4 regions of the Oceanibaculum sp. genome follow, and region 4 is predicted to be linked to each of the others. Evidence: predicted binding sites of a transcription regulator. Region 4 holds the regulator's gene; each other region holds the start of a gene.

Region 1 (7,135 bases), on a different contig from region 4:
ACCTCCATGCGCAGCCCGTCGCGCGCACTCTGGTGCACAATGCCCCAGTCGGTGCGCGTCAGCATGCGGCGTTCCGGTTCCGACAGCGCCCAGATGTCGGTCGGCCCCTGGCCGCGCATGTCATAGGCGACGGTGCCGGAGGTCGGGGCAAGCTGTGCCGACAGGCAGCGCAGCAGCGTGGTCTTGCCCGACCCCGATTCGCCGACGATTCCCAGCACCTCGCCGGGGAACAGCTCGAAGCCGACATCGCGGCAGCCGGTATGGGCGCCATAGCTCTTGGTCAGTCCGCTGACTGTCAGAAGCGGGGTCATGCCGCTTGCTCCTCTTCCGCGCCGCGATGGCCGGCGGCCACGCGCTCACCGCAATAATCCGTGTCGGAGCAGACGAAGATCCGCCCGCCCTTGTCGTCGGTCACGATCTCGTCGAGATAGGAATCGGTGGCCCCGCAAATGGCGCAGGCGCGGTCCCACTTCTCGATCTGGAAGGGGTGATCCTCGAAATCCAGGCTCTCGACCTTGGTATAGGGCGGGATCGCGTAGATGCGCTTCTCCCGGCCTGCACCGAACAGCTGCAGTGCCGGCGAATTATCCAGCTTCGGATTGTCGAATTTCGGGATCGGGCTGGGGCTCATCACATAGCGGCCATTCACCCGCACCGGATAATCGTAGGCGGTGGAGATATGGCCGTAATGCGCGATATCCTCATACAGCTTCACATGCATGACGCCGTAATCGGCCAACCCGTGCATCTTGCGGGTCTCGGTCTCGCGCGGTTCCAGCCAGCGCAGTGGCTCCGGGATCGGCACCTGATAGACCATGATCTGGCCCTCGGCCAGCGGCGCCTCCGGGATGCGGTGGCGGGTCTGGATCAGCGTTGCCTCGCGCGTCTTGTCGGTGGTCGCCACACCGGTCGTCTGCTCGAAGAAGCTGCGGATGTTCACCGCGTTGGTGGTGTCGTCGGCCCCCTGGTCGATCACCTTCAGCGTGTCGTCCGGGCCGATCACGGCGGCGGTCACCTGGATGCCACCGGTGCCCCAGCCATAGGGCAGCGGCATCTCGCGGCTGCCGAACGGCACCTGATAGCCGGGGATCGCGACCGCCTTCAGGATCGAGCGGCGGATCATCCGCTTCGTCTGCTCGTCGAGATAGGCGAAATTATAGCCCTCAACCTTGCTCATCTCAGTCCGCCGCCTCCTCGATATCGCGCTCGGCTGCTGCCGCCTGGTTGGCGGCGGCCTCGCGCATCTTGCGCACCAGCACCAGCTCCGCCTGGAAATCGACGTAATGCGGCAGCTTCAGATGCTGGGTGAAGCCCGACGCCTCCACATTGTCGGCGTGGTACAGCACGAACTCCTGGTCCTGTGCCGGCGCCTTTACCGACTCGCCCAGTTCAGAGGCGCGCAGCGAGCGGTCCACCAGCGACATCGCCATCGCCTTGCGCTCGCAATGGCCGAAGGTCAGCCCATAGCCGCGGGTGAATTTCGGCGCCTCGGTGGCCGATCCCTGGAACTGGTTCACCATCTGGCATTCGGTGACGGTGATCTCGGCGATCTCGATGGGGAAGCCCAGCTCCTCCGGCACGAACTCAACGGCAACCTCGCCCATGCGGATCTCGCCGGCGAAGGGATGGTTCTTGCCATAGCCGCGCTGGGTGGAATAGCCCAGCGACAGCAGGAAGCCCTCGTCGCCGCGCGCCAGCGCCTGCAGCCGGACATCGCGGTCGGCGGGGAAGGTCATCGGATCGCGGGTCAGGTCGCCAACCTCTTTCGCGTCATCCGCATTCTCCGGCTCGATCAGCCCATCATGGCCAAGGATGTCGGCGACGCGTGGCATCGACCCGTCCAGCGGCTCCGGCGCTTCCTCGGTGGCCGGCAGGCTGCCGCCTTCAGCCAGGTCGAAATCCAGCAGGCGCAGCGTGTAGTCGAAGGTCGGCCCCAGCACCTGGCCGCCCGGTAGATCCTTGTAGGTCGCGGAGATGCGCCGCCGGACCGCCATGCGCGCGGTGTCGATCGCCTCCGCATAGCCGAGGCGGGGCAGGGTGGTGCGGTAGGCGCGCAGCAGGAAGATCGCCTCGATGATGTCGCCGCGCGCCTGCTTCACGGCCAGCGCCGCCAACTCGCGGTCATAGAGCGCGCCTTCCGCCATGACGCGGTCCACGGCGAGCGACAGCTGCTCGTCGATCTGCGCCAGCGTGATCTCAGGCACGGCGGGGTCGCCGCGCCGCTCCTCCGCCAGCAGCTTGCGGGAATTCTCGATGGCGCGCTGCCCGCCCTTTACGGCGACATACATGGCTCAGCCCTCCATCCGGTCGATGCGTGTGGTGCGTGGCAGGCCGGCCAGCTGATGGCCGGCGACCAGAAACAGGTCCAGCCCGCGTGGAAATAGTTTCGCGTTTTTCTGCCAGTCAGAGTCGAAGCCGGCGTGCAGCGCATTGATCTTCAATGTTTCTTCCTGCGCGATGCCGGGGCCGCTCAGGCGATAGGCCGGCCCGTCCGACAGGCTTTCCACCTGCCGGATCAGCGTGGCGGAGCGGTCGGGATAGGCGTCGGTACCGGCATCGAAACCCGACAGCGTCTCCGGCGTGCCGGCCAGCAGGGCGAAGCGCGCCTGCGCCTTGTCGCTGACCAGCGGGCTGCCGCAATGGAAGCGCAGCCAGTCGCGCACGGCGGGCGTATCGGCGGCTTCGTCCAGCCAGACCGGTGTCTCGTAATCGAACAGCGCCAGCGCCAGCGCGGCGGTGGCCGGCATCAGCGGCTGTGGCGCGGCGTCCGGCAGCAGGTCCGGCATCGTGACGATGCGGCCGGGGCGGGACAGCGCGTCGAGTGCGGCGCGGAAGGCGCGCTGGCTGTCCAGCGTGGTGTCGTTGAAACCGGCGAGCAGCGTGTCTGTCATCGTCATTCCCCGCGCACCATGGTGAAGAAATCGACCTTCGTGGCCGCGGCCTTGCGCGAGGCCGTCTCGCGCGCCTCCCGGGCGGCCTGCTCCAGCGGCGCGATGATCGCGGCGTCGAGCGAGTCACGCTGCGCGGTGTCCTGCATCAGCGCGTCGATCAGGGCGGCGCGTGTCGCATGCTGGCGGTCGCGCCCGCCGACATAGCCATGGCCGACCCGGCCATCGGGCAGCCGCACGGCGCAGCGGGTCATCGTCATCTCGCCCAGATTGAAACGCTGGCCGGTGCCGCCGGCGCGGCCGCGCACCATGACCATGCCGGTCTCCGGCTGGCGCAGATAGGAGAAGTCCTGGGCAGAACCAACCTGCTGCCACAGCGCTTCCAGCGCCTTCGGCTCGGCCTTGGCGAGCACGGACATCCAGCGCTGCCGCTCGGCCTGTCCTGCCGGCTGTGTCGGTGTCGGGGACGCCATTCTATACCTCTGGTAAATTTGTATAGACATCCGTATCAATTTTCATCACTATGCTCCCGCGCCCCGGTTTCGTAAAGGGGGCAAGTTGTGCATTTCCTGTGACGAAGCGGTTGAGCGGGTGCGCCGGAAAGCAGAGGTAAGGATGCAGGATTTATCGCGCGGGGACGGTGTCGCGCTGTGGCGGCAGATCGAACAGGCGATCACCCAGGATATCGCTGAGGGGCGGTTCGAGCCCGGCGACCGGCTGCCGACGGAAAAGCAGCTGGCCGAGCGCTTCCGGGTGAACCGGCATACGCTGCGCCGCGCGATGGAGGCGCTGGAGGCCAACGGGCTGGTGCGCATCGAGCAGGGGCGCGGCTCCTTCGTGCAGGAGCATGTGCTGGATTACGCGCTGAGCGAGCGCACGCGCTTCTCCGAGATCGTGTCGGCGCAGAACCGGATTCCTGCCGGACGGCTGATCGACAGCGCCACGCTGCCGGCCAGTCAAGAGGTCGCGGAGCGGCTGAATATCGCGCCTGGCGCGCCCTGCATCATGCTGCGCATGCTGGGGGCCGCCGATGGCAGGCCGATCACCTATGGCAATAATTACTTCCCGGCTGACCGGTTCCCGAACGCGGCGTCGGTCTATGGAGAAAAGGGCTCCGTCACCGAGATGCTGCGCGCGCATGGGGTTACGGATTATCGCCGTAAGCTGACCCGCATCACCGCCCGCATGCCGAGTGAGGATGAGGCGGCCATGCTGGCGCAGCCGCGCACCCGGCCGATCCTGCTGGTCGAGGCGGTCGATGCCGATCTGGACGGCGTGCCGGTGCGCTACGGTTATGTGCGCTTTGCGTCAGAGCGGGTGCAGCTCGTCTTCGACACGCCGGAAGATTAGCGGTTACGGGCGCGGCTGTTTCAGCAGGTCGCGGATTTCCTCCAGCAGCACTTCCTGGCGCGGCGGCGCGGGCGGGGCGGACGGCTTTGCCTCTTCCTTGGCTGAGAGCCGGTTGATCTGCCGCACCACCATGAAGATCGCGAAGGCGATGATCACGAAGTTCACGATGGTGTTGACGAACTTGCCATAGGCCAGCGTGGCGACGCCGGCCTCCTTGGCTTCCTGCAGGCTGGCAAAGTCGCCCTCACCCAGGGTGATGAAGTAGTTGGAGAAGTCCAGCCCGCCCAGCAGCACGCCGAAGGGCGGCATGATGACGTCATTGACCAGCGAGGAGACGATGCCGCCGAAGGCGGTGCCGATCACAACGCCGACCGCAAGGTCGATCACGTTGCCGCGCATGGCGAAGGTCCTGAATTCCTTCAGTACGCTCTTCTTGTCGTCGCTCATCCTCATTTCTCCTTCATCCCGGCCTTCATTCCGGCCCATAGCGCCCCACGATCAAGGGCACTTCCTGCAGCCTAATCCGAATTTCCACGATTTTCATAGGCTTATCGGCTGACGGCATAACAGGCCAAGTCGGCTGGGGAAAGCATTGCAAATTCGTCAAGTAAGCGTCACCGAACCGTAACGGGCGGCTGATACACCGGACACCGATCCGCACCACTGACGGGGATGGTATGTCAACCGCGATCACGGTTTCCGGCCTCAGCAAGACTTTCGGGCAAACGCGCGCCCTGAACGACGTGTCGCTGCTTGTCCAGAAGGGCGAGATGGTGGCGCTGATCGGCGCTTCCGGCTCCGGCAAGTCCACCCTGCTGCGCCATGTCGCCGGGCTGGTTGGTGGCGATCCGGCCAGTGGTAAGGGCCAGGGCGGCAAGGGCGAGGTCCGCATCCTGGGCGAGACGGTGCAGTCGGGTGGCGCGGTATCCCGCGACGTCCGCCGCATCCGCGCGCATATCGGCTTCGTCTTCCAGCAGTTCAATCTGGTGAACCGGCTGTCGGTACTGACCAATGTGGTCACCGGCGTGCTGGGCCGCATACCGGCCTGGCGCGGCACGCTCGGCCTGTTTACCCGCGACGAGAAGCTGATGGCGATGCAGGCGCTGGCGCGCGTCGGCATGGACCAGTATGTGGCGCAGCGCGCCTCCACCCTGTCGGGCGGCCAGCAGCAGCGCGCCGCCATTGCCCGCGCGCTGGTGCAGCAGGCGGAGGTCGTGCTGGCGGACGAGCCTATTGCCTCGCTGGACCCGGAATCGGCGCGCCGTGTCATGGAGATCCTTGCGACCATCAACCGCGAGGACGGCATCACCGTCGTCGTGTCCCTGCATCAGGTGGATTACGCGCTGCGCTACTGCCCGCGCACCGTCGCCATGCGGGCCGGCGAGATCATCTATGACGGGCCGAGCGAGGCGCTGACGCCGGACTTCCTGCGCGAGCTTTACGGCGCCGACAGCGAGGAGCTGATCCTCGGCGACTTCATCAGGAATCAGAGGCCGGAGCCCGTCGCGGCTTCCCCGGCCCTGGTGGCCGCGCACTGACGGCGGCTGTTGCGTGACCTTCGGGGGAAGGACGCGAAAGACCGGGACTTTCCGGTGACGAAATCAGGAGGTAGTGGAATGCTTCGCAAAATGCTTGCGGGTGCCGTGGTCGCGATGACCGCGCTGACCGCCGGTGCGCAGGCGGCCGAGATGAAGGAGCTGAACTTCGGCATCATCTCGACCGAATCCTCGCAGAATCTGAAGACTGTCTGGCAGCCCTTCCTCTCCGACATGGAGAAGAAGCTGGGCATGAAGGTGAATGCCTATTTCGCGCCGGATTATGCCGGCATCATCGAGGGCATGCGCTTCAAGAAGGTCGATGTCGCCTGGTACGGCAACAAGTCGGCCATGGAAGCCGTGGACCGCGCCAATGGCGAGATCTTCGTGCAGACCGTCGCCGCTGATGGCAGCGCCGGCTACTACTCGCTGCTGATTGCGCACAAGGACGTGCCGGTCAACGATCTGAAGGCCGTGGTCGAGAACGGCAAGGACTACACCTTCGGCAATGGCGATCCCAACTCGACCTCCGGCTTCCTGGTGCCGAGCTACTATGTGTTCGCGCTGAACGGCATCGATGCCAAGCAGCATTTCAAGCGCATGGTCACCGCCAACCATGAGACCAATGCGCTGGCCGTTGCCAACCGCCAGGTCGATATCGCGACCAACAACACCGAGAGCATGGACCGGATCAAGCAGAACTTCCCGGAGAAGTATGCCCAGATCAAGGAGATCTGGCGCTCCCCGCTGATCCCGTCCGACCCGATTGTCTGGCGCGCCGACCTGCCGGCCGAGGCCAAGAGCAAGATCAAGGCTTTCTTCATGGATTACGGCGTGAAGGGCCCGAACGTCGAAGCTGAGAAGAAGGTGCTGGCCGGCCTGTCCTGGGCGCCGTTCCGTGAGAGCAGCAACGATCAGCTGATCCCGATCCGCCAGCTTGAGCTGTTCCGCTCCAAGACCCGGATCGAGAATGACGACAAGATGGCGGCGGCCGAGAAGCAGCAGAAGCTCGGCGAGATCAACGCCCAGCTCGACGCGCTGAACAAGAAGATGAAGACCAACTAAGGTCCGCAACGACTGGAGGCCGGCGCCGGGAAACCGCGCCGGCCCCAGTTTTTGAATCCGATCTTTCTGCCATGACCCACTTCCGCCGCCCCAAACCCATTGCCTCCACCAAGGAGATGGCCATGACGACCCGGACAGGCGCTGCCGACGCCGCGCTGGCGCTGCCGCCCCGCGACCTGAAGAAATCGCTGCTGAGCTATCTCGGCTGGGGTCTGTTCCTGGCCGTGCTGATCTGGTCCTGGGAAGGGGCGGAGATGCGTCCGCTGGACCTGATCCGCGATGCCGGCAACATGGCGA
Region 2 (7,135 bases), on a different contig from region 4:
GTGGCTCTGATTGCATCCCGCTTTCTCCTACGCCCCTTTTGCCCCGCCGCGTCGGCGTGCTAGATAATCGGCATGACACAGACATCCCCTTCCGCTGGCGCTCCGGGTGCCGCTCCGGGCGCCCTGCCCGCCTCCATCGACGAGACCGTAGCCCTGCTCGCCAGGGGCGATTACGTCGCCGACCGCAGCCTCTCCACCGCGCTCTATCTGGCGCTGAAGCTGGGCCGCCCGCTGTTCCTGGAGGGCGAGGCCGGCGTCGGCAAGACCGAGATCGCCAAGGTGCTGGCGAAGGCGCTGGGCCGCGACCTGATCCGCCTGCAATGCTATGAGGGGCTGGATGTCGGGTCCGCTGTCTATGAGTGGAATTATCTGCGGCAGATGGTGGAAATCCGCGTCGCCGAGGCGGCGGACGGGGCCGACCGCGAGACGCTGGCCAGCGACATCTTCCAGGACCGCTTCCTGATCCGCCGCCCCTTGCTGCAGGCGCTGGAACCGCATGCCGGCGGCGCGCCGGTGCTGCTGATCGACGAGCTGGACCGCACCGACGAGCCGTTCGAGGCCTATCTGCTGGAAGTGCTGTCAGATTTTCAGGTGACGATCCCGGAGCTGGGCACGGTGAAGGCCGAGAAGCCGCCCATCGTCATCGTCACCTCCAACCGCACGCGCGAGATCCATGACGCGCTGAAGCGCCGCTGCTTCTATTACTGGGTGGATTACCCCAACGCCCAGCGCGAGCTGGACATCCTGAAGGTGAAGGCGCCGGGCGCACCGGAAGCGCTCAGCCGGCAGGTGGTCGGCTTCGTGCAGGAGCTGCGCAAGCTGGACCTGTTCAAGCAGCCGGGCGTGGCCGAGACCATCGACTGGACGCATGCGCTGGTGCAGCTCGACCAGCTGAGCCTCGATCCCGAGACAGTGAACAACACGCTGGGCGTGCTGCTGAAATACCAGGACGATATCGCCCGCATCCAGGGCAGCGAGGCCAACCGCATCCTGACCCAGATCAAGAGCGAGCTGGCCGCGCACGGCGCGGTCTAGGGCCAGCCGATGGACGGCGACTCCCAGAAGGACGGCCCCCAGGATGGCGGCAAGCTGGTCGCCAACATCATGCATTTCGCCCGTGCCCTGCGCATGGCGGGCCTGCCCATCGGCCCCGGCAAGGTGCTGGACGCGATATCGGCGGTGCGGGCGGTCGGCATGGGGAGGCGCGACGATTTCTACTGGGCGCTGCACGCCGTCTTCGTGAACCGGCAGGACCAGCGCGAGATTTTTGACCAGGCCTTCCATGTGTTTTGGCGCAATCCCCGGCTGCTGGAGCGCATGATGCAGCTGGTGCTGCCGCAGCTGCAGCTCGACCAGCCGCAGCCCGATGCCGCGGAGATGAACCGCCGCCTCGCCGAGGCGCTGATGCAGGGCAATGAGGCGGTGCTGGCCGACGAGGCCGACGAGGAGAAGCTGGAAATCGACGCGGCCTTCACCGCCTCCGACAAGGAGATGCTGCAGTCGATGGATTTCGAGAAGATGAGCGGTGACGAGGTGCGGCAGGCGCAATCCATGCTGCGCCGCCTCGTCCTGCCCATCGCGGAGATGCGCACGCGGCGCTTCGCCCCCTCTTCCGCCGGCGGTGCTGTCGACCTGCGGGCCACGCTGCGCGGTGCCCTGCGCAGCGGCGGCGATGTCATTCCGCTGGAGCTGAAGAAGCGCCGCACCCGGCCGCCGGCGCTGGTGATCCTGTGCGACATTTCCGGCTCGATGAGCCGCTATTCCCGCATGCTGCTGCATTTCATGCATGCGCTGACCAACGACCGCGACCGGGTGCACACCTTCCTGTTCGGAACGCGGCTGACCAATGTGACGCGATACCTGCGCAAGCGCGATGTGGATGAGGCGCTGTCGAAGGTCGGCGAGGCGGTCGGTGACTGGTCTGGCGGCACGCGCATCGGTGCCTGCATCGAGGGCTTCAACCGGCTCTGGTCGCGCCGTGTGCTGGGCCAGGGGGCGGTGGTGCTGCTGATTACCGACGGGCTGGACCGCGATGCCGGCGATGGCGTGGCAGAGGAGGTCGAGCGGCTGCGCCGGTCCTGCCAGCGGCTGATCTGGCTGAACCCGCTGTTGCGCTTCGATGGCTTCGCGCCCAAATCTCTAGGGGTCCGGGCGATCCTGCCGCATGTCGACGAGTTCCGCCCGGTGCATAATCTGGAAAGCCTCGGCGCCCTGGCCGAGGCGCTCAGCAGGCCCGAGACGCGGCGGGGCGCCGGCATGGCACCCTGGCTCCGGCGCATGGAGGAAGTGGCATGAACAATCCCGCGGAAGACATTCTGGAACAGGCGGCGCAGTGGCGGGCCTCCGGCAAGCAGGTGGCGCTGGCCACGGTGGTCAGCACCTGGGGCTCCTCCCCGCGCCCGGTCGGCAGCCAGCTGGCGGTTGACGAGGACCGGCGGATGATCGGCTCGGTCTCTGGCGGCTGCATCGAGGGTGCGGTGGTGCATGAGGCGCTGCAGGTCATGCAGGGCGGCGCGCCGAAGCTGCTGGATTTCGGTGTCACCAACGAACAGGCCTGGGAAGTCGGCCTTGCCTGCGGCGGCAAGGTGCAGGTCTTCGTCGAGCGGGTGGATTGAGATGCAGCCGGCAATCCTGAAACGCCTGCTGGAGGAGCGCGCGGCGAAACGCCCGGTGGCGCTGGTGACCCGCATCGAGGGCGGCCAGCAGGCCGTCGTGACCCCGCAGGAGGTATTGGGCGCGCTGGAATTGGACGCGGCGCCGCTGGCCGAGGTCCGTCGCAGCCTCGCCGAGGATCGCAGCGGCATGATCGAGGGCGGCTATTTCGTGCATGTCCATAATCCGCCGCTGCGCCTGATTCTGGTCGGGGCGGTGCATATCGCGCAGGCGCTGGCGCCGATGGCGGCTATCGCCGGTTATCAGGTGGTGATTGTCGATCCGCGCCGTGCCTTCGCCACTGATGAGCGCTTCCCCGGCATCACGCTGGATGACCGCTGGCCAGACGAGGCGCTGGAGGATCTGAAGCCGAACCGGCGCACCGCCGTGGTCACGCTGACCCACGATCCGAAGCTGGACGATCCGGCGCTTATGGTCGCGCTGAAGTCGGACGCCTTCTATATCGGCTGTCTTGGCAGTCGAAAGACGCACGCCAAGCGGTTGGAACGACTCACGGAAGCGGGATTCGGCGAGGCGGATTTTCAGCGCATCCACGGGCCGCTCGGTCTCGATATCGGCGCCATCACACCGGCGGAGATCGCCATTTCCGCGCTGGCCGAAATCACTGAAGTTCTGCGCCGCGCGCCGGAGGCTGAGGTGAAAGCCGCATGATCTTCGGCGATACGCCGCTGGATGAGGCCGAGGGTGCCATCCTGGCGCACAGCCACCGGCTGCCCGGCAAGGCGCTGAAGAAGGGCCGCGTGCTGGCGGCGGAGGATATCGCGGCGTTGCGCGCGGCTGGTGTGTCGCAGGTCGTCGCTGCGCGGCTGGAACCGGGCGACGTGCCGGAAGACAAGGCAGCATCCCGTCTCGCTGCTGTGATGGCGGGCGATGGTACGGAGACGACGGCCCCCTTCACCGGGCGCTGCAACCTGATTGCTACCGCGGACGGTCTGCTGACCTATGACCCGGCCGCACTGGACGCGGTGAACCTGATCGATGAGGCGCTGACGGTCGCCCTGCTGCCCCCCTATGAGGTGGTGGAAAAGGGCCAGATGATCGGCACGGTGAAGATCATCCCCTTCGCTGCCCCCGAAGCGGCGCTTGAACAGTGCGAATTATTGGCCGGCAAGGTGCATGTTGTGGCCTTCCGGCCGGTGCGTGCCGGGCTGGTGCAGACCGCCCTGCCCGCCACCAAGCCCAGCGTGCTGGACAATACCGCGCGAATCACGGCGGCCCGGCTGGAACGCATGGGCGCCGGGCTGGGGGAAGAGTTGCGCTGCGCCCATGACACGGCAGCGACCGCCGCCGCGATCCGCCAGCAGATCGCCGCCGGCTGCGATATGGTGCTGCTGTTCGGCGCCTCCGCCGTGGTGGACCGGCGCGATGTGCTGCCCGCCGCCATTGTCGAGGCCGGCGGGACGGTGGATCATTTCGGCATGCCAGTCGATCCCGGCAACCTGCTGCTGCTGGGCCATATCGGCGATACGCCGGTCATCGGCATGCCGGGCTGCGCGCGCTCGCCGAAGCTGAACGGGTTCGACTGGGTGCTGCAACGGCTTGTCGCCGGACTGCCGGTTACGCGCACCGATATCATGCGCATGGGCGTTGGCGGCCTGCTGAAGGAGATCGCCAGCCGGCCTCTGCCGCGCGAGGATGGGCACAAGATGAATACCGCACCCCGTAAAGCCCCGCGCATCGCCGTGCTGATCCTGGCCGCCGGGCAGTCGCGCCGCATGGGGGCACAGAACAAGCTGCTGGCGGAGATCGACGGCAAGCCGATGGTGGCACGGGTGGTAGAGATCGTCCGGGCGTCCAGGGCCGGTCCGGTCACCATCGTCACCGGGCATGAAGCCGACCGGGTGAAGAAGGCCCTGCCCGGCGATATCGCCTTCGTACACAATCCGGATTATGCGGCAGGGCTCAGCACCTCGCTGAAGGCCGGTATCTCTGCCCTGCCCGCCGATATCGACGGTGTGCTGGTCTGCCTGGGCGACATGCCGCGCATCTCGCCCGTAATGATCGACCGGCTGATTGCTGCCTTCGATCCGGTCGAGGGCCGCGAGATCTGCGTGCCAACCCACAAGGGCAAGCGCGGCAACCCGGTGCTGTGGGGCAAGCGCTTCCTGCCGGAAATGGCGGCGCTAGCCGGCGATGTCGGTGCGAAACACCTGATCGGCGCGCATGCCGATCTGGTGGTCGAGGTCGAAATGGAGGAGGACGGCGTGCTGATCGATATCGACACGCCGGACGCGCTGACGCGTTATCAGGCCAGCTAAATCGTCAGCTGTTGATGTCGAGCAGCGACTGGTTCAGCTGCAGGCCGGTCTGCACGGTGCGCAAATTGGCTTCGAACTGGCGCTGGCTGGTGATCTGCTGCACCACTTCATTTGCCGGATCGACGTTCGGCAGGAAGCTCACGCCCTCCTGGCCTGTCTCGCCGGTCTGCTGCTGACCAGTCCGGGTTTCACCCTGTTCTTCCGGCGCGGTTTCCTGGAGAACCGGGATGGAGGCTGGCGTGATCGGCCGGGTGGTGGACTGGACGCCGCCGCCTTCCTGGCTCTGGTCGATGGCGCGCAGCGGCTGGAAGCCCTGGGTTTCCTCAGGCTGAGCGGTGCTGTCCAGCGGCCGGTTCGTCTCTTCCGGTGCCACGGCGCGGCTCTGAATATTGGCAACATTGTTGGCGCTGACATTGAAGCGGTTGGTCGCCGCCGCAGCGCCCGAGAGTGCCGATCCGATACCGTCAATAAAGCTCATGCCTTCACCCGTGAATTGAGGAGGTCTCTTTTCACAAATCCTAAAGTAAGGCTTAGCCCCCGCTAAGGCAAGCCTTGCAGGCTGTGCTCACGCAATAGTGAGCATCATCGGCGCCGCAGCAGCACCACGGACAGCCCGGCCATGACGAGCAAGAGGGCGGCGATCTCGGTCAGCCCGATAGGCTCGCCCAGTACCAGGGCACTCGACAGCACGCCAACCACCGGGATCGCCAGCGTGCCGATGGCGGCAATGCTGGCCGGAAACAGATCGACGATGCGGAACCAGGCCCAGTGGCAGAAGATCATCGGGATCAGCGCGGCATAGAGTGCGGCCCACAGCACTTCGCCACGCAGCCCGGCGAAATCAGGCGCCGGATCGATGAGCAGCGCGCCGAGGAAGATTGGCAGGCCGCCAAGGGTCAGCTGCCAGCCGGTCAGCGCCACCGTGCCGATCTGCCAGCTTTGCCGCTTGGTCACGATGGTGCCCATCGCCCAGGTCAGGGCCGCGCCCAGCATCAGCAGGGAGCCGATGGGTGCTGCGCCCAGCCGGGCCATCTCCGGCCCGATCAGTACCGCCAGCCCACCAATGCCGAGGACAAGCCCGATGAGCTTGCGCAGCGTGAAGGCCTCCTTCAGCACCAGGCTGGCCAGGATCGAGGCCCAGATCGGCATGGTGAAGGCGATGATCGCCCCCCTGCCCGCCTGCACCTGCAACAGCCCATAGGCGGAGAACAGGTGCCAGCCGGTGACGTTCAGCAGGCTGGCAATCAGCAGCGGCTTCAGGTCCGCCGCGGCGATGCGGATGGTCTGGCGCTTCGCCAGCGCGAAAGCCAGCAGCGAGAAGCCGCCGACGAACAGGCAAAGGGTGCGGAAGGTGAAGGGCGCGATGCCGGTCAGCGCCAGCTTCATGGCCGGCCAGTTGATCCCCCAGAACAAGGTCAGCAGCACCAGCAGCACGAAACCGCTCGCCGGCAAGGGAGCAGGCAGGGGAGACGCGCCTGGCGGCGCGGTGAAGATCCGCTGGTCGGTCAAGGACAGGCTCCGAAAAGAGCTGAAGGTTCGCCAGCATTAGAAATGATCGGCGCGCAGGGCAAGAGACCGTCTGCACAGTTCTGCCATGCCTATACCGGCAGTCAGGCGGCGATATTGATCTGCGAGATGATGGTATCGAAGTTCTGCGCCGTCTGGGCGTATGCGCCGGCAGCGCGCCCGGCCTGCTGCGCTGCTTGCTGCGTCAAGGGATTGCCTATCCCTTCGCCTTCCTCAGAGGCTGCCTGCTGTTCCTCGTTCCGCTGCTCGCGCAGTTCGGCCTGCGCCTTCAGCCGGGTCTGGTCGGCCTGGGCGGCAACGGCACGGTCCTGCGGCGATGGCTCGGCAGGCGCCAGGGCGGCGCGCTTCACGATCTCCATCTTCTGGATGGTGGCTTCGGGATCGCCGGAAACCGGCGATACATCGATGGAAACCTCGCCGCCAATGGCGTAGCGGTTGCCATCCGGGCCGTTCTCGTACTCATAGGATGGAGAACTTGCGTAGGCACCGCCGGCAGCGGCATGCGCCTGTTCGTGCGCGCGCACCTTGCGGTCGGTCTGCTTCAGCTCATCGACCTGCGCCCGCTCTTCCTCGGTAAGGCCGGAGGGGTCGGTGGTCTCTTCTTCCTCGGAACTGCTGGCGGCACTGAAGGTCTGAAGGTCGATCAGCCGGCCATTGCCGCTCTGCGCTGATTGATT
Region 3 (7,135 bases), on a different contig from region 4:
CACCCCCACGAAGGGCAGGCCGGCATAGATGAAGATCAGCAGCACCAGCGGCGGCACGGCGCGGAAGAAATCGACCAGCGCGAAGGCCGCCCAGCGCACCGGCCGGTAGCGGCTGCGGCAGACCAGCGCGATCACGAGGCCGCCGACAAGGCCCAGCGGGATCACCGCGAGGCACAGCAGCAGCGTCATACCCAGCCCGCGCAGCAGCAGCGGCAGCACCTGGCGCATGATGTTGATGTTGAAGAACTGGTCGAGCAGCAGGTCCATGCGTGGCTCCTACGCCCGGTCCCAGGCGAAGCGGGTTTCCAGCCAGCGCCCCAGGATCACCACCGGCACGAACAGCGCGACATAGGCGAGCGAGCCCAGCAGCAGCGGCGTCGCATTGCCGGAAAAGCTCTGCGCGGTCTGCGCCTGCATCAGGATTTCCGGCACGCCGATGACCGCCCCCAGCGCCGTGTTCTTGGTGATGGCGATGGTGCGGTTGGTCAGCGGCGGCACGGTCAGGCGCACCGCCTGCGGCAGGATGATATAGGCCAGCGTCTGGGCGAGCGTCAGGCCGGTCGAGCGCGCGGCTTCCCACTGCCCTTTGCGGATCGAGGCGATGCCGGCCCAGAAGATTTCCTCGGAAAATGCCGCCAGCACCAGCGAGAGCACCAGCCACAGCACGGCGAAGCTGGACAGGTTGATGCCGACATTGGGCAGCCCGAAATAGACGATCAGGATGACGACCAGCGGCGGCAGCGCGCGGAAGATATCGACGAAGCCGACGATCAGCCAGTTCAGCGGCCTGATGTGGAAGCTGCGGATCGCCGCCAGCAGCAGACCCGCCAGGATGCCGGTGACGACCACCGCGGCGGCGGCCTGCACGGTCACTACCATGCCCCAGAGGATATCCGGCAGGTATCTGTCGATGACCTTCTGGTTGAAGAAGGCGTCGAGGAAAATATCCAGCCCGCTCATGGCGTTACGCCTGGAAGTTCGCGAGAAAGGCGCGGGTGCGCTCGTGCCCGGGCGACCCGAATATCCGGGCCGGCGGACCCTGCTCGACGATCACCCCGCCATCCATGAACACCACGCGGTCGGCGGCGTCGCGGGCGAAGCGCATCTCGTGGCTGACCACCATCATGGTCATGCCGGCGTCGCGCAGTTCATGCATCACCTGCAGCACGCTGCCGACCAGTTCCGGGTCCAGCGCGGAGGTCGGCTCGTCGAACAGCATGATCTTCGGCTCCAGCGCCATCGCGCGGGCAATCGCCGCGCGCTGCTGCTGCCCGCCGGACAGCTGGGCGGGGTAGGAGTCCAGCTTGTCGGCCAGCCCGACGCGCGCCAGCGCTGCCTCGGCGATCTCGCGTGCCTCAGCCTTGCTTTTCTTCAGCACCTTGCGCAGCGCCAGCATGACATTCGCCAGCACGCTCATATGCGGGTAGAGGTTGAAGGACTGGAACACCATGCCGATACGCTGGCGCATGCGGTTGATGTCGGTCCGCGGGTCCAGCAGCTCCACGCCATCGACGCGGATCGAGCCCTCATCCGGCACTTCCAGCAGGTTGCAGCAGCGCAGCAGCGTGCTCTTGCCGGAGCCGGACGGGCCGATGACGAACACCAGCTCCTGCGGCGCCACGGCAAGGTCGATGCCCTTCAGCACTTCAAGGTCGGCGTAATTCTTCCGCAGGCCGGCAATATCCAGCATGGCGGCGGGGTTGGACAAGTGGGGACTCCTAACTCAACAGAAATGTCATTGCCGGGCTTGACCCAGCAATCCAGCCTTCACCGGCCTGGACGGTTGTGCACCGCCTCAGGCAAGGCGCCGCCCCTGGATGCCCGGGTCAGGCCCGGGCATGACAGGAAGGGGTCGTAAACGATCAGCCGCAGGACGGCGTGTGTTCGGTCGGGTCGTAGCCGGTCATGCCCGGCACGCCATAGCCCGGATAGACCGTGACCGCCGCAGAGCCGGCCGCCGGCTTGGTGCCGAACCACTTTTCGTGCATCGCGGCCATGGTGCCGTCCAGCTTCATGCACTCGATGGCGTTTTCCACCAGCTTGCGCATCTCCGCATTGTCCTTGCGGATCGGCGCGGCCCAGACGAGGCCGGTGGAATGCAGGTAGGACAGCTTGATCTGCGGGTTCTTCTTCACCGCCCACGCAGCGACCGTGTTGCCGGCGACGTTGGCGTAGGCGCGGCCGGAAATCACGGCCTGGATCGCATCGGTGTTGGTGCCGAAGGTTTCCACCTTCCAGCCGATCTTGTCGGCGAGGCCGCGCACCCAGCTGTCATAGGCGGAGCCGCGATTGACCGCGATCACCTTGTCCTTCAGCTCGGCCAGATCCTTGATGTCCGGCGTGCCGGCCTTGGTGACGAACTGGTAGTCGGTGTTCAGGTAGCCTTCGGTGAACAGCAGGTTCTCCGCGCGCTCCTTGGTCACCGTGGTCGGGGCGGCGATGAAATCATAGGTGCCGGCCTGCAGGCCCGGCAGCAGGCCGGAAAACTGGGTGGCCTCGATGGTCACGCCGCGTCCGGTGCGCTTGCCGATCTCGTTGGCGAGGTCGATATTGAAGCCCTCGACGCCGCCGCTCAGATTCGGCATGGCGTGCGGTGCGAAGGTGCCGTCCACGCCGGTCTTCAGCGGCGCCGCCTGCACAGCGGCAGCGGCGAGCAGCAGGGCGCAGGTCGCGCCGGCCAGTAGTTTCATGTCGCAATCTCCCAGATTTGCCTGAATAAGGGTGCCCACGCGAACGGGGCGGCGTTCACCTGTCAGCAATCGCCGTGCCATGCACGGCAGGCCAGCCCGACGCTGGCATTCTGTGCGCTCATCTGGGGCTATTCGCCCAGCGTAGGAGCATTTCCGCCCGCTGTCCTGACCAATTCTTGCGCAGATGGCCAAAAAGTTGACAGCACCGCTTACCAGTCCATTTCACTCCGCAACGGTTAAAACGATGGAGCGGAGGCCATGAAAAGGATGCGCAAGTCTGTTGGTGCCTTTCTGGCGGTGCTGATGGTGACAGCGATGACGAATGTTCCCCAGGCGGCAGCGGAGCCGGTTGGTGTGACGCTGGGCACCTCGACCCAGGGCGGTGGATTCAGCCTGTATGGCAATGCACTGGCCGAGGCGATCAATGCGGCCGATCCGGGTCTGAAGGTCGAACCGCGTTCGACCCGCGGGACGGGTGAGAATCTGCCGCTGCTGGAAAAGGGCGAACTGGATATCGCGCTGGTACAGGGTACCTCCGCCTATGAGGCGCTGGCGGGGATCGGCCAGCCGAAGTCGGAGCTGAAAATCCTGACGGCGATGTATTCCAGCCCCGGCATGTTCGCCGTGCGTGGCGATGTGGAGGCGACGACCATCGAGGATCTGAAGGGCAGGACGGTGGTGTTCGGCACCGAGGCATCCGGCCTTGTCGTCATGGCGAATTATGTACTGGACGGGCTGGGCCTCGACATGCGGCGCGATTTCGACGCGGTCTTCGTGAAGCGCGCCTCGGAGTCCCCGCCCAAGGTGATCGGGGGCGAGGCGGTGGCGTTGTGGGGCGCCGGCGTCGGCTGGCCGGGCTTCGTGAAGGTGTCGGAAGGGCCGGCGGGCGCGCGGTTCATCGGCCTGACGCCGGAACAGGTGGCAAAGGTTCGTGCGAAGCACAGCTTCCTGAAGCCGATGCAGTTGCCTGCCGGCAGCTATGCCGGCCAGGCGGAAGCGGTGCAGACCGTGGGCTCGTGGAATTTCGTGCTGACCCGCACCGACCTGCCGGAGGATGTGGCCTACCGGCTGATCGCAGCCATCGACAAGGCCGGCCCGGCCCTGACGGCGAAGCTCGATCAGGCGGCGGAGACGACGCCGGCCAACACGGCGGAAGGCGCGCCGGACAAGGCGATGATCCATCCGGGCGTGGTCCGTTACCTGACGGAGAAGGGGCTGCTGTAAGGCACTTTTAGCAATCGCTTTTTGCGATTGGTTTGACCAAAACAATCAATTTTCCGGACCACGAAGCACCGGATATTCTGATCGCTGAATGTTATGCGACCCCACACCGTACTGGGGGGCCATAAATCAGGAATCGTTATCGGGCTTCGCGGGCCGTTTGGGTTTGTCGCCAATGGGCGGCCTGCGGGATGGACCGGGAACCTTCGGGTTCCCGGTCTTTTCTTGTGCTCGCTGGCCCTTGTCCTGTCATGAAAAATTCATCGACCGCTTCATTGCGCGGCGCCGGGCGCTGCGACACTATCCGCCGCTGATCCGCACGGGGCATCTGGGAAGGGCAGGCTGTCCATGGCGTTGACTCTTGCCAGCATTCTGGCTGGCCTGGGGCTGTTCTTTGTCGGCAAGGATCTGCTGACCTCCAACCTGCGCAACATGGTCGGGCGCAGCGTGCAGCTGATCCTGTCGCGCGTCGCCGCCTATCCCCTGCTGGGCCTGTCCTGGGGCGCGGTGCTGGGCGCGATGATCCAGAGCACCGCCATCGTCACCTTCATCCTGGTCGGGCTGCTGACGGCGCGCATGATCGAGCCGCGCCGCGCCCTGCCGATCCTGATGGGCGGCAATATCGGCAGCGCACTCATCCTGCTGCTGGTCACGCTGGATATCCGCATCGTCGTCATGCTGGCGCTGGGGCTGACCGGAATCCTGCTGACGCAGGGCCGGCTGCAGCACTGGAAGGCGGCGCTGAGTGCCATCTTCGGCCTGTGCCTGCTCTATTACGGGCTGGTGCTGCTAAAGTCCGGTACGGTGCCGCTCGCCCAGTCCGACGATGTGATGGCGCTGATGGCAACCCTCAATGGCTCGCTGTCGGCGGCCTTCCTGATCGGGGCTGCCCTGTCGGCGGCCTGCCAGTCCTCCATCACCGTGGCGCTGCTGGGTATCGGCTTTCTGGGTAGCGGACTGTTCAGTTTCGAGCAGGCGATGCTGGTGATCTATGGCACCAACCTGGGCAGCGGCATCGTCACCTATCTGCTGGCCGGCGGGGTGCAGGGGACGGCGCGGCGCATGGCGCTGTTCCAGCTTGGCTTCAACCTGACCGGCTGCGTCCTGCTACTGGCGCTGTTCGTTGCCGAGCATGTTTTCGGCGTGCCGCTGGTCATGGCGCTGCTGCGGGCAGTCTCCTCCGATGTGCCGCAGCAGCTGGCGCTCAGCTACCTCGTCTTCAACAGTGTGACGGCGCTGTTCCTGTTCCCGCTGATCGGCCTCGTGGAGCAGCTGCTGGCCCGTCGCTGCCCGCCCTCGCCGCAGGAGAGCGACAGCCAGCTCGCCTATCTCAGCCCGGAGACGGCCCGCGATTCCGCGACCGCGATCCTGCTGACAGAGAAGGAGCAGCTGCGCCTGCTGGAGCGGCTGCCGCGCTATGCGGAGTTGTTGCGGCAGGCCGATACGCCGGCCCGCAAGGCACGGCTGGAGGCGCTGCACAAGGCGTTCGTCTCGGTGCATGGCCAGACGAAGCCCTATATTGCCGGGCTGGCGGAGGGCGATTTGACGGCGGACAGTCATGAGCGGGTCTATCGCATCGTGGACCGGCATGACCGGCTGGGCTCGATAGAAGCGGTGCTGTACGACTTTGCCGCGGCTGCGCCGCTGCTGCAAGGCAGCACGGCGCTGGCGGCGATCCGCGAGGCGCTGACCGAGGGGCTGGATGCCCTGCTGCTGTCCTATGTCGAGGCGATGGCCGGAGACGATCCCGACGATATGGCGCTGATCGAACGGATCACCGGCGACCGGGGCGAACTGATGGAAGGGGTGCGGCGCAGCTTCTTCAACGATGCCGCGCTGGAGCTCGACCGCGACGAGAAGATGGGGCTGCTGCAGCTGACCGGCCTGTTCGAACGACTGGTCTGGCTGCTGCGCGAAATGGCGCTGAAGGCGCCGTTCGAGGCCGGGACGCGCCCGGCGCTCGAAGCGGCATAGCAGGCTTACGCGCCGCCTTTATTCGCCGCCGGTATCGGCGACGAGGCCGGCCTTCTCGATGGCGTGGACGGCGCACAGCTCGTCATTCTCCGACACGTCGCCGGTGACGCCGACCGCGCCCAGGATGCGGCCATCCTTGTTCTTCACGATCACGCCACCGGGCAGCGGCACGAAATTGCCTTCCGACATGGCGGTCAGCGAGTTGAACAGCGCCGGCATCTTGGCGGCGCGGCGCGCCAACTCCCGCCCGCCGAAGCCGAAGCCCAGCGTCGCCGCCGCCTTGCCCATGGCGACCTGCGGGCGCAGCAGGCTGCAGCCATCCTCGCGCTTCAGCACCTTCAGCTGGCCGCCGGCGTCCAGCACGGCCACGGTCAGCGGGGCGAACTTCATCTCGCGGCCCTTGCGCAGGGTCTCGTCGGCGATCAGTGAGGCGGTTTCCAGGGTCATATCCAGCATGCGTTTCTCCACTGTCCTTATTGGCCGCCTGAGGAGGGCGGCGCGATTGATCGAACAGGCGTTATAGGATGCGGAGATCGGCGGGAACAGAGGATTCGCGCAATTGGTACTACCAGGCATTCGCCGCCAGCACATCGCAGGGTGGTTCGTTCAGCAGCCGCTGCGCCGTGCTGCCCAGCCCGGCCCGCAGCGACGCGGGACGACCGCGCATGCCGACGCCCAGAAGGTCAGCCTGCCTCTCGCGGGCGATGCCGGACAGCACGCTGTGCGGTTCGCCGGTGCGGACGACCAGTTCCATCCGGCTGGCCGTCGCCTGCTGCTGATCCGGGGGCAGCAGCTTGCCCAGCGTGTCGGCCATGAATTCGGATAAGGCCGCCTGCGCGGCCTGGCCCGCCGCCTCCGTCGCCGCACCTTGCAGGGCGTGCACGCAGACAAGCTCGGCCTGTGGGGCGAGCCTCAGGACCATCGACACGGCAAAGCGCGCATAGATCGACATATCGATTCCCAGCACGGCCTTGCGGTATGCCGCCGGTCTATTGTCCGCGACGACCAGCAGGGAGCAATTGCCGTCGCGGGCCAGTCCTTCCGCCGTGCTGCCCACCAGCAGATCGTGCCCGCCCCTGGGTTCATGCCGGCCAAGGACGACCAGTTCGCTGCGGTGCATATGGGCCAGCCGGCCCAGCTCCCATTGCGGGGTGCCGGTTGTCACCTTGACAGCGATATCCTCGCGCTCCTCCGGCGGCAGTTCCTGCAGCTGCCCGTCGATGGCCTTGTAGGCCGTCCTGGAGCGGCGC
Region 4 (7,135 bases):
AAGCGGCCGGCGCTCTATCAGCGCCTGACCGGCATTGCCATGAAGCTGCTTGGCCGGTTCGGCCGGGATAAGGGGCGGTTCCGGTCGCTGCCGCTGGCCGGGGGCTGGACTTCGGTGCGCGACATGCCCGCCCCGCAGGGTCGCACCTTCCAGGAGCTTTACCGCGAAAAGAAGGGGGCCGCCTGATGCCCGACATGTCCCCGCGCGATCAGATCCTGGCCGGCATCCGCCGGTCGCTTGGCCGCAGTGCGCTGGACGGCGAGCCGGCGGCGCAGCTGGAACAGCGGATCGCGGAGCACAGGCCGAACCTGATCCCGCAGCGGGCGCAGCTGCCGCACGACCAGCAGGTCACCCTGTTCGTCGAGATGGCTGAAGGCGTGCAGGCCACCATCAGCCAGGTCGCGGATGCCGCAGAGGTCCCTGACGCCATCGCCGAGTATCTGGCGCAGCATAATCTGCCGGCCGAATTGCGCGTGGCGCCGGATGCCTGGCTGTCCGGCCTTCCCTGGGACAAGCGCCCGACCCTGACCATCAATACCGGCAAGGCCGAGGAGCCGGATACGGCCAGCGTGACCCCGGCCTTTGCCGGCATTGCCGAGACCGGCACGCTGATGCTGACCTCCGGCCCGCACAGCCCGACCACACTGAACCTGCTGCCCGAGACCCATATCGTGGTGCTGAAGAAGAGCCAGATCGTCGGTTCCTACGAGGATGGCTGGGCGCGGCTGCGCGATGCGCAGGCGAAGGATTCCATGCCGCGCACGGTGAATTTCATCACCGGCCCGTCGCGCACCGGCGATATCGAGCAGAAGATCCTGATGGGCGCCCACGGACCGCGCCGGCTGCACATTGTCCTGATCGACGGCTAGGCATGGCCCGGCGGCGCGCCAGCAAGGACGAGGCTGAGCTTTTCCGCCAGGTCGTGAAGGACGCCAAGCCGCTGCCGCAGGATAAGCGCCTGCGGCTGGGCATGCTGGATGAGCTGCCGCCGGAACCGGTTCCCGCCGTGCCCGAGGCCGAAGGCATGGCGCCGGCCAGCCGCAAGCGCGGTCGGGTGTCAAAGGATGAGCCACTTCCTCAGCCGGTCGCACCGCCGGTCAAGGCGCCGGTCGTTCTGCCGACCCTGAAGCATGACAGCGCGCCGGGGCTCGACAAGCGCAGCCAGATGCGCCTGAAGCGCGGCCAGGTCGCCATTGAGGCGCGCATCGATCTGCATGGCATGACGCAGGATGCCGCCCATGTGGCGCTGAACGGATTCATCGCCCGGTCGCAGGCGCGCGGGCTGCGCTGCGTGCTGGTGATCACCGGCAAGGGGACGCGGCGTGACGAATTCGGCCGTTACGAAGCCGGTGTGCTGAAGCGCGAGGTGCCGCGCTGGCTGAATGAGGGCGGCAACCGCGAGAAGGTGCTGGCCTTCGTCCATGCGCAGCCGAAGGATGGCGGGGGCGGCGCGCTCTATGTCCTGCTGCGACGGGTGCGGGAGGAGGCATGACGCCGTTCGGGGAAAGGCTGCGGGCGCTGCGCGCCGCGCGTGGCGTTACACTGAAGGAGATGGCGGCGGCGCTGCAGGTCTCCTCGGCCTATCTCTCGGCGCTGGAGCATGGCCATCGCGGCCGGCCCACCGACGGGCTGATCCATCAGATCTGCGGTTATTTTGGGCTCATCTGGGACGATGCGGAAGCGCTGAATCGGCTGGCGGAGATATCCCATCCGCGCGTCACCATCGACACGGCCGGCCTGTCGCCAAGCGCCACCAGGCTGGCGCACCAGCTGGCGCGGAAGATCGGGATCCTGGACGAGGAGAGGCTCGCGGCGCTCTTGAGCCAGCTCGAAGACTCGCCGAAAAAGCCGGAATGACAGGGCGATAAACGGCAATAAAATAATATTTTACATTAATTTCTTATATAGAGTCGACGCACTGATGGGGTGTCAGGCGAATTGCGGCGCGACGGCATCCAGCGCATAGCCGGCCGACCGGACGGTGCGGATCGGATCACCCTCGGCATCCTCGTTCAGTGCCTTGCGCAGGCGGCGGATATGCACATCCACGGTGCGCGGCTCGACATAGACATCCGCTCCCCAGACCGAATCCAGCAGCTGCTCGCGGGAGAAGACGCGGCCCTGATGCTCCAGGAAATGGCGCAGCAGGCGGAATTCGGTCGGCCCCAGATGCACATCGCGGTCGCCGCGCTTCACCTTGTGGGCGGCAACGTCCATGACGATGTCGCCGCAGCGCAGCGTCTCGGCATCGGCGGCAGGCCGGGCGCGGCGCATGACGGCGCGGACGCGGGCCAGCAGTTCGCTGGGGCTGAAGGGCTTGGTGACGTAATCGTCGGCGCCGGCATTCAGGCCTCGTACTCGGTCGCCTTCCTCGCCGCGGGCCGTCAGCATGATGATCGGGATGCTGCGGGTCTGCGGGGTGCGGCGCAGCCGGCGGCAGACCTCGATGCCGGACAGCAGCGGCAGCATCCAGTCCAGCAGGATCAGGTCGGGCCGGCGCTCGGTGGCCAGCAGCAGCCCTTCCTCGCCGTCGCGCGCTTCGAGGACCTGGAAGCCCTCGCGCTCCAAATTGTAGCTGAGTAGCGTGACGATCGCGGCTTCGTCTTCGACAATCAGGATCAGCGGCTTCATCGTGTGGTCCAATCTCGGCAGGCCTCAAGGGAAAAAGGCCAGTGGAAATGTTTCAAACCGTAGGTCAGTTCTCCGGCTCGACGACGGTGAACGCGCTGGTGTCGCCCTTCGGCCGCTCGGCGGTCAGCGGCCGGCCGGTTACCTGGTAGTACAGCGTCTCGGCGATATTGGTGGCGTGGTCACCGATGCGCTCAATGTTCTTCGCCATGAACAGAAGATGCGTGCAGGGCGTGATGTTGCGCGGGTCTTCCATCATGTAGGTCAGCAGCTCGCGGAACAGGCTGGTGTACATCTCGTCCACCTCCTCGTCCCGGCGCCAGACCAGCAGGGCCTTTTCGGCATCCTGTTCGACATAGGCGTCCAGCACTTCCTTCAGGATCTGCTGCACCATCCGGCCCATGCGCGGAATACCTGTCGCGGGCCGTGCCGGCGGCACCTGGTTCAGGGCGACTGCCCGCTTGGAAATGTTCGCGGCGTAGTCGCCAATGCGCTCCAGATCGGCGGAAATCTTCAGCGCGCCAACAACGCGGCGCAGATCCTCGGCCAGCGGCTGGCGCAGTGCCAGCATGCGAACCGTCAGATCGTTCACATCATGCTCCAGGCTGTCGATCTTCAGATCGCCCTGGATCACCCGCTCGGCGATGGTGCTGTCGCGCTTCGCCAGGGACTGGATGCAGTCCTGCACCTGCGTCTCCACCAGCCCGCCCATCTGCGAGATGAGATTCATCAGCCGCTTCAATTCCTCGTCGAAGGATTTCACGGTATGGGTGGGCATGAGACTTCCTTTCCAAGGGCATGATCGATGGCGGACCGTGCGCCTGCGCTATCAATAACGGGCTTGCACGGCATAAATACTACGTTTCGATGACGCTTTTATTACATCGACATCGAATCGGGGGTTTTCGCGGCGGCCGTTCAGCCCGCGGATGCGGCGACCGGCAGATAGACGGTGAAGGCGCTGCCCTTGCCGACCTGGCTGTCGACGGAAAGCGCCCCCCGGTGGCGGCTGACGATGTGCTTCACGATGGCAAGGCCAAGACCGGTGCCGCCAAGATCGCGGCTGCGCGCCTTGTCGACCCGGTAGAACCGTTCGGTCAGGCGCGGAATATGCTCGCGCGGGATGCCCTCGCCCTGGTCCTGAACACGGATCAGGACCGCGCCATGCGGTGCCTTGGGGAAGGCTGCCGGTACGCTGTCGGCGCGCCGGGCCGTCACCCGGATCGGGGTGCCGGGTCGGCCATATTTGGTCGCATTGTCGATCAGGTTCTGCGCCACCTGCGCCAGCTCGTCCTCGTCGCCGGTGACCGGCGGCAGCCCGTCCTCGATATCGAGCTGGATGTCCATGTCCTTGGTCGCCGCCTGCATGTCCAGCGTCGCCTTCACGCTGGACAGAATGCGCGACAGGTCGGCCAGCCCGCGCGGCGGCGTATGCTCGTTCAGCTCGATCCGCGAGAGCGACAGCAAGTCGTTCACCAGCCGCGACATGCGCAGGCTCTGCTCATGCATGATTTCCAGGAACCGCTCATGCGCTTCCGGATCGTCCTTGGCCGGGCCGCGCAGCGTCTCGATGAAGCCGACCAGCGTGGAGAGCGGCGTGCGCAGCTCATGGCTCGCATTGGCAACGAAATCGGCGCGCATCTGCTCCGTGCGCTTCATCGCCGTCAGCTCGTGCATCAGGATCAGCGCCCGGCTGTCATCCGGCCCCGGTTCGCGCAATGGTTCGACACTGACGGCGAAACTGCGCTCGATGGGGACCAGCATGGTCATCTCGACAGTGCGGCCCTGCCCCTGTTCAAGGGCTGTCTCCACCGCCTTCAGCACCTCCGGATGGCGCAGATTGCTGGCTACCGCCCTGCCCGCCAGCGCCTCGCCGAAGATCTCGCGGGCGGCCCGGTTGGTGGCCACGATGGTTGCCTCGGCATCGATCAGCAGCAGCGGGTCGGGCAGCGATTCCAGCGCGACATGGGCGGCATGGAGGCGCTGCCGCAGGGCGCCCAGATTTTCCGCCTGCACGCGATGCAGCGATTCGATGCGGCCGGCCAGCGGGGCGAGCGGGCTGTTCGGCTCGATCTCCGCCGAACCACCCTCAACCGCCGCTTCCAGCCGGGCAATGCGCTGAAAATGACGCTGCACCAGCAGCGCGAAGATGCCGGGAGAAATCGCCCAGCCCAGCAGGGCGGGCCAGCCATTCAGCTGGCCGCCGGCGACCAGCACCAGCAGCACCAGCCCGACAGGCAGGGACAGCAGCAGGCTGGTCTTGACGATCGCGGAGCGCGACAGTCGGGTTGCGGGCATGGGGGCCTCGGGCTGGCGGAAGGCTTAACGGAACCTACAGCATAGGCCGGCAGGGATGCCGCCGGTCAACCGCCATATCGTTACATTACGGCGCCAACCTGCCAGGGGATGAATTCCGCATCGCCGAAACCCTGCGCCTCGCTCTTGGATTTCTCGCCCGAGGCCACGCGCAGGATGAGGTCGAAGATGCGCTGGCCCATATCCTGGATCGAGATGCCCTCATCCAGCACGGCGCCGCAATTCACATCCATGTCCTCTTCCAGCTTGCGGTACATGGCAGAGTTGGTGGCAAGCTTCAGCGAGGGCGAGGGCTTGTTGCCGAACACCGAGCCGCGCCCGGTGGTGAAACACACGATGTTGGCGCCGCTGGCCACCTGCCCGGTCACCGAGCAGGGGTCATAGCCTGGCGAGTCCATGAACACGAAGCCCTTGGTGTTGATCGGCTCGGCATATTTGAACACGCCGGTCAGGTTCGTCGTGCCGCCCTTGGCGGCGGCCCCCAGCGACTTTTCCAGGATGGTGGTCAGGCCGCCGGCCTTGTTGCCGGGCGAGGGGTTGTTATTCATCTCCCCGCCATTGCGGGTGGTGTATTCCTCCCACCAGCGGATGCGCTCGATCAGCTTCTCGCCGGTCTTGCGGTCGATGGCGCGCCGGGTCAGCAGATGCTCGGCGCCATAGATTTCCGGCGTTTCAGAGAGGATCGCCGTGCCGCCATGCCGGACCAGCAGGTCAGCGGCCGCGCCTAGCGCCGGGTTGGCGGTAATGCCGGAATAGGCGTCGGAACCGCCGCATTGCAGCGCCAGCGTCAGGTGGCTGGCCGGCACGCTGGTGCGGCGCGCCTCGTTCGCGGCCGGCAGCATGGATTTCACGATCTCGACGCCGCGGTCCACGGTCTTGCGGGTGCCGCCAATGTCCTGGATCGTCATGGTCTGGAAGCGCGGGCCGCGCTCCAGCCCGTAGGCCTCCAGCAGGAAGTCGATCTGGTTCACTTCGCAGCCCAGGCCGACCATCAGTATGCCGGCGAAGTTCGGGTGCCGTGCATGGCCCCACAAGGTGCGCTGCAGATTGGCGTAGCCCTCCCCCGAATCTGCCATGCCGCAGCCGGTGGAATGCACCAGCGCCACCACCCCATCGACATTTGGGTACTGCGCCAGAATGTCCGGCGTGATCGCGGCGGCGATGTATTTCGCCACCGTGGCCGAGCAGTTCACCGAGGTCAGGATGCCGATATAGTTGCGGGTGCCGGCCATTCCGGTCGGGCGCAGGAAGCCCTGGAAGGTCGCGCGCTCCGCCTCCGGCACGAAGGCGGTCGGCTTTGCGGTGCTGGAAAAGGCATAGTCGCGCTCGAAATCGCGCATCTCGACATTCTGCACATGGACGTGATCGCCGATCGCGATGTCGTCGGTCGCGAAGCCGATGATCTGGTCGTATTTGCGGATCGGCTCGCCGGCCCGGATCGGCGCTGTGGCCACCTTGTGGCCGGCGGGGATGGAGCCGTTGACCGTCAGTTTCTCCGCCGGCAGGGCGGTGCCCGGCATCAGCGCCAGGCGGGCAACCACGACATTGTCCGCCGGATGCAGGCGGATGCTGAGGCTCTCGGTTCCGGACATTGGCTCATGCCCCTCCTACAGGGCGCCCCCAGCGCAGGGGGATTAGCGATAGATCAGGGTCGGCAGCCACAATGAGAGCTGCGGTATGAAGGTGATCAGCAGCAGCACCGTTACAAGCGGGATCAGGAACGGCGCCGTCGCGGCCACGCATCGCTCGAAGGATACGCCAGATACCCGCGACAGCACATAGAGCACCATGCCGACCGGCGGCGTCAGCAAGCCGATCATCAGGTTCAGCACCATGACGACGCCGAAATGCACCGGGTCGATGCCCAGCTTCTCCACCACCGGCAGCAGCACCGGCACCAGGATGGTGATGGCGGCGATGGTCTCCATGAAGCAGCCGACGACGATTAGGATCAGGTTGATCAGCAGCAGGATCAGGATCGGATTTTCGGTGACATGCAGGACGATATCGGCGAAATGCTCGGTCGCCCGCGTGCTGGTCAGGATCCAGGAGAAGATGGAAGCGCCGGCAACGATCAGCAGGATGATCGCCGTGGTCTCGACCGTGTCCATGGTGACGCGCACGATGCGCCGCCAGCCCAGCGTGCGATAGACCAGCACGCCCAGCAGCAGCGCATAGAAGACGGCGGCGA

The links. Region 4 encodes PhoB, which activates phosphate uptake and scavenging genes when phosphate is short. Its sites were predicted from a motif close to TNTCATAAAACTGTCA; they were not measured.
Region 1: phnC (phosphonate ABC transporter ATP-binding protein) is a predicted target of PhoB. The motif match lies at 4,851-4,866, and genes of this name have one in related genera.
Region 2: MK313_RS16485 (flagellar basal body rod C-terminal domain-containing protein) is a predicted target of PhoB. The motif match lies at 5,439-5,454, and genes of this name have one in related genera.
Region 3: MK313_RS14610 (Na/Pi cotransporter family protein) is a predicted target of PhoB. The motif match lies at 4,159-4,174, and genes of this name have one in related genera.

What each region holds. Positions count from the first base shown of each region.
Region 1 is NZ_JAKUSO010000052.1:335-7,469, reverse strand. Features, by position in the region: gene phnK (phosphonate C-P lyase system protein PhnK) at 1-311, opposite strand, end outside; gene MK313_RS14005 (alpha-D-ribose 1-methylphosphonate 5-phosphate C-P-lyase PhnJ) at 308-1,177, opposite strand; gene MK313_RS14000 (carbon-phosphorus lyase complex subunit PhnI) at 1,179-2,288, opposite strand; gene phnH (phosphonate C-P lyase system protein PhnH) at 2,292-2,891, opposite strand; gene phnG (phosphonate C-P lyase system protein PhnG) at 2,894-3,361, opposite strand; gene phnF (phosphonate metabolism transcriptional regulator PhnF) at 3,504-4,238, shown strand; gene mscL (large conductance mechanosensitive channel protein MscL) at 4,242-4,685, opposite strand; gene phnC (phosphonate ABC transporter ATP-binding protein) at 4,916-5,776, shown strand; gene phnD (phosphonate ABC transporter substrate-binding protein) at 5,855-6,838, shown strand; partial or broken gene MK313_RS13965 (PhnE/PtxC family ABC transporter permease) at 6,961-7,135, shown strand, end outside.
Region 2 is NZ_JAKUSO010000079.1:504-7,638, forward strand. Features, by position in the region: gene MK313_RS16460 (AAA family ATPase) at 73-1,035, shown strand; gene MK313_RS16465 (vWA domain-containing protein) at 1,045-2,295, shown strand; gene MK313_RS16470 (XdhC family protein) at 2,292-2,615, shown strand; gene MK313_RS16475 (XdhC family protein) at 2,617-3,324, shown strand; gene MK313_RS16480 (molybdopterin-binding/glycosyltransferase family 2 protein) at 3,321-4,931, shown strand; gene MK313_RS16485 (flagellar basal body rod C-terminal domain-containing protein) at 4,936-5,409, opposite strand; gene MK313_RS16490 (DMT family transporter) at 5,514-6,440, opposite strand; gene MK313_RS16495 (putative metalloprotease CJM1_0395 family protein) at 6,542-7,135, opposite strand, start outside.
Region 3 is NZ_JAKUSO010000057.1:15,998-23,132, forward strand. Features, by position in the region: gene MK313_RS14585 (amino acid ABC transporter permease) at 1-267, opposite strand, end outside; gene MK313_RS14590 (amino acid ABC transporter permease) at 277-960, opposite strand; gene MK313_RS14595 (amino acid ABC transporter ATP-binding protein) at 965-1,690, opposite strand; gene MK313_RS14600 (transporter substrate-binding domain-containing protein) at 1,863-2,690, opposite strand; gene MK313_RS14605 (TAXI family TRAP transporter solute-binding subunit) at 2,958-3,914, shown strand; gene MK313_RS14610 (Na/Pi cotransporter family protein) at 4,260-5,885, shown strand; gene MK313_RS14615 (GlcG/HbpS family heme-binding protein) at 5,904-6,341, opposite strand; partial or broken gene MK313_RS14620 (universal stress protein) at 6,451-7,135, opposite strand, start outside.
Region 4 is NZ_JAKUSO010000004.1:22,951-30,085, forward strand. Features, by position in the region: gene MK313_RS02570 (LutB/LldF family L-lactate oxidation iron-sulfur protein) at 1-186, shown strand, start outside; gene MK313_RS02575 (LutC/YkgG family protein) at 186-869, shown strand; gene MK313_RS02580 (Smr/MutS family protein) at 872-1,492, shown strand; gene MK313_RS02585 (helix-turn-helix domain-containing protein) at 1,489-1,857, shown strand; gene phoB (phosphate regulon transcriptional regulator PhoB) at 1,930-2,631, opposite strand; gene phoU (phosphate signaling complex protein PhoU) at 2,696-3,406, opposite strand; gene MK313_RS02600 (ATP-binding protein) at 3,547-4,926, opposite strand; gene MK313_RS02605 (UxaA family hydrolase) at 5,007-6,536, opposite strand; gene MK313_RS02610 (TRAP transporter large permease) at 6,579-7,135, opposite strand, start outside.